Regions from separate parts of the Paenibacillus sp. N119s genome, predicted to be linked through region 2. Evidence: a T-box and tRNA genes for the amino acid it is inferred to sense, from the RefSeq annotation. Region 2 holds a T-box; the other holds one or more tRNA genes.
What was found. A T-box is a leader RNA that pairs with one kind of tRNA and senses whether it is charged. The one in region 2 lies ahead of argS (arginine--tRNA ligase), so its partner is inferred to be a tRNA-Arg.
Positions count from the first base shown of each region.

Region 1: it has a tRNA-Arg gene. The T-box ahead of argS (arginine--tRNA ligase) is inferred to sense a tRNA for this amino acid. The anticodon was not compared.

Region 1 covers NZ_JCAJRU010000025.1:6,189-9,606, reverse strand. The annotation lists gene AC5V8P_RS05420 (PdaC/SigV domain-containing protein) at 1-922, shown strand, start outside; gene clpP (ATP-dependent Clp endopeptidase proteolytic subunit ClpP) at 1,035-1,631, opposite strand; tRNA gene AC5V8P_RS05410 (tRNA-Arg) at 1,840-1,914, opposite strand; gene AC5V8P_RS05405 (sugar-binding transcriptional regulator) at 2,175-3,212, shown strand; gene gap (type I glyceraldehyde-3-phosphate dehydrogenase) at 3,304-3,418, shown strand, end outside.
Region 2 covers NZ_JCAJRU010000099.1:5,263-8,680, forward strand. The annotation lists gene AC5V8P_RS13005 (MogA/MoaB family molybdenum cofactor biosynthesis protein) at 1-158, opposite strand, end outside; gene AC5V8P_RS13010 (four-helix bundle copper-binding protein) at 419-748, shown strand; T-box leader at 826-1,084, shown strand; gene argS (arginine--tRNA ligase) at 1,151-2,875, shown strand; gene AC5V8P_RS13020 (S-layer homology domain-containing protein) at 3,013-3,418, shown strand, end outside.

The sequences.
Region 1 (3,418 bases), on a different contig from region 2:
CGGGAACACGCTCCTTCCTGTGGCAGCCCTGCGCGACAGCTTGGGAATTCCGGTAAGCTATGACACCAAAGAAGCGGCATATACAGTGGGTAGTGGGTACAACAAACTCTATATCGTGGTCTCCTCCTCAGATGCCTATGGTAATGTGAACGGTATCAGCACGCGTAGCATGGACGCCAAAATGATCGCCGGGAAGCTGTACATTCCTATGAGTCTGCTGAAAGACTATCTGGGTATTGATGCACAGTGGAATGCAGCTCAGAAAACAGTAACATTAAGTAAAACTCAGCAAAATTCACTCACAATAGCAGCTCAAACGCTTCCAGCTTCGAGTAATGCCAAGGTGTCTTATAAGATTAAGTACCCGCAAATCAGCGGTAGCCAGCTGAATCCTGAGGCTCAACAGGCCATTAATAATGTGCTTAAAAAGCATGCAGAGGGAGTATTGGCAGCAGGCAAAAAGATGATGGCAGAGGGAGGGGCTACAACAGACAGACCGTATGAGTTTGGGAATGATTTTGCGATTGCCTATAACAAAGATGGTATTCTGAGTGTGATTATGCAGGACTACTCGTATACAGGCGGCGCACATGGCATGACAGCACGTAAAGGGTACACATTCTCGCTTGCTGATGGTAAGCTGCTGCAATTATCTGACGTATTAAAGGCAAATCCGAACTACAAAAAGTTCCTTAATGCTGATTTGAAGAAAAAGGTTGATGGGCTCCAGGGTGGAGACGGTTTTGACAAATTTAAAGAGTTGGCAGCAGACCAGAATTATTATGTGACCAACAGCGGCGTAACCATCGTGTTTGATTTGTACGAATATGCACCATACGCGTATGGAATTCCGGAGTTTACCTACTCGTTTGCTCAACTGCTGCCTCAGGGCGGGAAGCCTTTTGCGGGACAAAATCAATAAATTTAATTATCTATATTAAAAAAGAATAGTAAATAAAAAGGCTGCCTACCGGATATAAAAATCCTGAGGCAGCCTTTTTATTTACCAGCTATTCAAAGCTGAATCACTTATCTTATACACCTTCTGGAGAGGAGCTAGTTAACACTTTATCAATAATACCGTATTCTTTGGCATCATCAGCGGACATGAAATAGTCACGGTCTGTGTCTTTTTCGATGCGTTCCAGTGGTTGACCTGTGCGATCTGCGAGAATGCGGTTCAATTTGTCACGCATTTTCAGAATGCGACGGGCGCGAATTTCGATATCCGTTGCCTGTCCTTGTGCCCCACCCAGTGGTTGGTGAATCATAATTTCACTGTTTGGCAAGGCAAAACGTTTGCCCTTGGCACCTGCATTCAGCAAGAAAGCACCCATGGAGGCAGCCATACCTACACAAATCGTAGATACGTCAGGTTTAATGTATTGCATCGTATCGAAAATGGCCATACCAGCTGTAATGGAACCGCCAGGACTGTTAATATACAAGTGAATGTCTTTTTCAGGATCTTCAGCAGCCAAAAACAGCATTTGTGCAATAATTGAGTTGGCTACAACGTCATTGACGTCCGAGCCCAACAAAATAATGCGATCCTTCAACAATCTGGAATAAATGTCATAGGCGCGTTCGCCGCGGTTACTTTGCTCTACTACCATAGGAACATAGCTCACGTCAAAAAACCTCCCTTAAATATCATTAGTGGATTTGGTGGATATGCCCAATTACATATCCCTTTTATAAACTGTTACCGTATTAACCACATGATAAACAATTTCAAACAAAAAGTCAAAGAAAGTCAAACTATTGATTAAAAAAAAGAGCACTTAGCGCTCTTATTGGTTAAAAACATTATATGGAACAATAGTCAATTGTATAAAATGGCGCGCCCGCGAGGAATCGAACCTCGATCTCAGGCTCCGGAGGCCTACGTCATATCCGTTGGACCACGGGCGCACAAATGAATCACAACAAGCAACTAACTAATTAATTGGAAACAAAGATGATTATATGATATACGGCATTGAATTGCAAGCTTTTATTACGTGCGCATATTCACATAAAAAGTTGAGAAATATAGGATCAGATAGACTTGCATGTGAAGCAAATATTGGTTAAGATAGACGTGGGACTTAAAAAGTTATCCCGGGACATTTTAAGACCAGTTAGAGATATAGCATAGAGACAGAACTTAGAAGTGTGCGGGAGTGGAAAGCATGCGAAAGATATTAGAAATACAGAAGCAGCTTCTGCCCGACCTCATGGATGTTTTGAAAAAAAGGTACACGATCCTGCATCAGATTATGTTGTCCGAAGTGATTGGACGCAGAACACTGGCAGCTTCACTGGACATGACCGAGCGCGTACTGCGCGCTGAGACCGATCTCCTTAAAGCGCAAGGGTTAATTGAGATTGAGAGTGTGGGCATGAAGGTGAGCAAAGCAGGACTGGATCTGCTAGAACAGCTGGAGCCGATAGCGAACAACTTGTTCGGCCTGTCCCAATTGGAGGATCAGATTCGTCAAGCCTACGGCTTGAGGAAGGTGGTTGTCGTTCCAGGGGATTCGGATGCTTCACCGTTAGCGAAGCAGGAACTGGGCCGTGCGGGCGCAAAGGCGCTGCTGAGTGTTATGGATGACGAGGACGTGGTCGCTGTAACAGGTGGCACGACGATTGCAGATGTAGCGGAACAACTGACATTACCTGCTAACGGCCCGCTTAAGGGTGGATGGTTTGTTCCGGCACGCGGGGGTTTGGGAGAGAGCATGGAAATGCAGGCAAACACAATTGCTTCCACGATGGCTCGCAAGGTCGGCGCTCAATACCGTCTGCTCCATGTACCGGATTTGCTCAGCAATCATGCTTACAACTCCTTGCTTGAGGATACGAATATTCAGGATATATTGAGCCTGATTCGAGAGAGTCGTATTATCATTCACGGGATAGGCAACGCCATAGCAATGGCCCACAGACGCAAGCTTGACCCTGAAACCTTTGCCCAGATCAGCAATGAGGGCGCGGTTGCCGAATCGTTTGGCTATTATTTTAACGAAGACGGCGTCGTTGTTCACAGAATGCTGACGCTTGGACTCCGATTGGAGGACATCAGGCGTACGGAGACGGTGCTGGGTGTGGCTGGAGGCAAGAGCAAGGCGGCTGCTATTCATGCGGTACTGCGTTTCGGGCAGGAAGACATTCTTGTCACCGACGAAGGCGCTGCTGCCGAGATTGTAAGCCGTTATTTAAGGAATTAATATGATTTTTAATTGTGTTGTCTTGACGGGCTTTCGGGTCTGTCTTGAATATATAAAATTAAACTAAACGAACTTTGGGAGGAACTCACTCATGACAGTTAAAGTTGGTATTAACGGTTTCGGACGTATTGGACGCCTTGCTTTCCGCCGTATTCAAGACGTGGAAGGTATTGAAGTAGTAGCAATCAACGATTTGACAGATTCCA
Region 2 (3,418 bases):
TATCGAATAACCTTGTACCCATTCGTTTCTAGTAGTTCCTTGAGCAGTCGTCCCCCAGTATCTGTCTCCATGGTACGTGTATCAGAGACGGTCACGACCATGCAGTTAACCTGCTGCGGAGATTCCCGCCGGTGCTCCTCTACCGATGTTATATTCATTACAATATTCACTCCTTGATCAGTGGTTAGCAGCTCTTTTTTTACAATAGAGGAATGATTGACTGTATGCAAGTCAGAAACGGAAGCAAAGAGTTATGTGATTAATATCCTTGCGCATGCACCTTGGAATATAGTACACTTCCTTACATAAGTCGGGATTTTTTGGGTTTATTTTGTTGAAAGCGCGAACATCGAATGATTAATTTCAAGGTGTAGCGGGTAATAGTACAGCAGGATCAACAACTGGGAGGTAATCTAATATGAATCATTCATACCAAAAATGCGTGGATGCTTGCCTGGAATGTATGAACGCTTGCAATGTATGTTATGTAGCAAGTTTGAAGGAATATGATTTAGCTATGCTGCGTGAATGCATTCGAGTGAGCAGAGAATGCGCAGAGATATGTGGGTTTGCTGCTCAAATGTTGCAGCGCGGAACGGATTTTGCTGAGCAGATCTGTGAGCTATGCGCTAAAGCCTGTGAGGTATGTGCTGCTGAATGCAGTAAGCATTCCCATAATCATTGCAAACATTGTGCAGAAGCCTGCCGTCATTGTGTTGAGGCTTGTCGTCAATTGGTGGCAGTGTAATTACATATACAGAACCAGTACCTGAAGAGGAAATAAAAGGTTGCTTTCTGCTAAATAGGTTTGTATAATGGTGGGAATTAACGTCAGGGAACGGGAGAGTAGCAACGGAACCGTGTCATTACAGCGAGCCGGAAGAGGTGGAAGCCGGTATGAGATCCGATGTGAAGCGCACCCGAGAGATGGTTGGTCCAACGATAAAAAATTCTAGTAGATCAGCCCGGCAGACACCGTTATTCGTCATTGGAGTGAAATCGCGATTGGAGTAAGCTAATTTTAACTACACCACCGATTTACGAAGAGTGGTACCGCGGGGATATCGAAGTTCTCGTCTCTTGATTATATCAAGAGGCGAGGACTTTTTTTGTTTTTTATTAAATCCTATAAAAAGAAGGAGAGAGGAACATGTTGTTGATGATTGCTGCCCAAGCTATATTGGCTCATACGGACTTGGAGGAGAAAGAAGTTTTATCTTTATTTGAGGTGCCTCCGCAGCCTGAATGGGGAGATGTGGCGTTTCCCTGTTTCGTGCTGGCTAAAAAGTTTCGAAAGTCTCCACAGCAAATTGCAATGGAATTAGCAGAGCTTGTAAACCATGAAGCAGGTCTAACCGCTTCAGCTTCGGGTGCCTATGTAAATATTATATTGGATCGATCTGTTCATATTCCGACGATGCTTGCTGAATTGAGCAAGCCTGAATTTCTCAAGCCCAATATCGGAAATGGACAACGAGTCGTGATTGATATGTCCTCGCCCAATATTGCCAAACCCTTTGGTATCGGTCACCTTCGTTCTACTGTGATCGGTGCTGCCTTGTATCGCATACTTGGTGAAACCGGATATGTACCGATTAGTGTCAATCATCTGGGCGATTGGGGAACACAATTTGGCAAGCAAATCGCAGCCTATAAAAGATGGGGAAATGAGGAGCAGCTACAACATGATCCGATTGGGGAATCGTTGAAGCTATATGTGCGTTTTCATCAGGAGGTCGAGCATGACCCGTCATTGGAGGATGAAGGCCGCGAGTGGTTCCGACGCTTGGAGCATGGGGATACTGAGGCTCAACAGCTATGGGAGTTTTTTGTTGAGGTCAGTCTGGGTGAATTTGACCGTATGTATCAACGTTTGAACATTTTGTTTGATCATGTGTTGGGGGAAAGTTTTTACAATGATAAGATGCAGGCAGTGGTTGCCCGATTAAGGGCCAAAGGCTTGCTGGAGGAAAGCGATGGGGCGCTTGTAGTTCGTCTGGATAACGAACAGCTGCCGCCGTGTCTTATTTTGAAAAAGGATGGGACTACCATCTATCCCACCCGGGATCTGGCGACAGCGATTTATCGTCATGAAGTGATGAAGGCTGATCGGCTGTTGTATGTCGTTGGCGGGGAACAGAAGTTACATTTCCAACAGGTATTTGCGGTGCTGAAGCAGGCGGGAGAGACATGGGCCGAGCAATGTGAGCATGTACCGTTTGGTTTAATGCGGTTTGCGGGTAAAAAAATGTCCACAAGACGTGGCAAGGTGGTAAAACTGGAGGAAGTGCTGGATGAAGCTGTAGCGCGTGCTCAAGCCATCATTGCAGAGAAGAATCCCAATTTGCTGGAACAAGAGGCAACTGCTGAAGACGTTGGTATCGGAGCGATTATTTTTGGTGATTTAAAAAATAACCGTCTGAATGAAGTGGATTTTTCGTTGGAAGAGGCACTGACCTTTGAAGGTGAGACTGGACCTTATGTGCAGTATACCCATGCGCGCATACGCAGCCTTCTGGAGAAAGCTCGTGCTCGCGCGGATGTCGATTCTAACTCTAGTCATAACACCCTTGCCCAAGACGGTCATTCTCCTGATTTACATATCGTTTCGGATGAAATGCTGGGTGACGCAGGCTGGGCACTGCTTAAACAGTTGGATCGCTATCACGGACAGCTGATACGTGCTGTTCAGCAACTGGAACCTTCGGTTATTGCAAGATTTGCAATAGATACGGCACAGGCGTTTAACCGTTTTTACGCTAAGGAAAGAATTGTCGATGGCGGACAATGGCGCCTTCAGTTGGCGGAACAGACTGCGGATATGCTGGCAGGTACACTGCGACTTCTTGGGCTAAAAGCCCCTAACCGGATGTAAGCAGAAAGAAGCTGAACGGGTTACATTAATCGCAGGGTATTCCGTTGTTTTGCAAGCAATTTGTGCATATTTGAAACATTTGGTGATTTTATTGCGTCCGTAAGTATAGAAGCATAGTAAACATGGAGGTGTATCTCATGATCAAAAATAAAAGCGTGGCAGCTGCGCTGCTTGTCGTCTGCTCCTTGGCTGTGGCTACGTCGGCTTCTGCTTTTCGTGATATAAAGGGAGCTGAGCAGGAGAAGATCGTAAGTTCACTTCAGGATAAAGGAATCATTCAAGGGATAACCAAGGATAAGTTTGCACCAGATCAAACACTCACGTATGCACAAGGGGTACACATGGTTGTTCGTGCGATGGATCTTCAGGTTATGCCTGATTTCACCACAGGTTCCTTTGCAAACATTCCGGCTTCTGCATGGTATGCCGATTCTTACCGGATTGCAGTCCAGCACCAAATCCCTCTGTCACCGGATATTGATCCGAGCACTCGTATGACAAGGGTACAATTTGCGAATATTTTGTACAAAGCTGTGAGTGCAA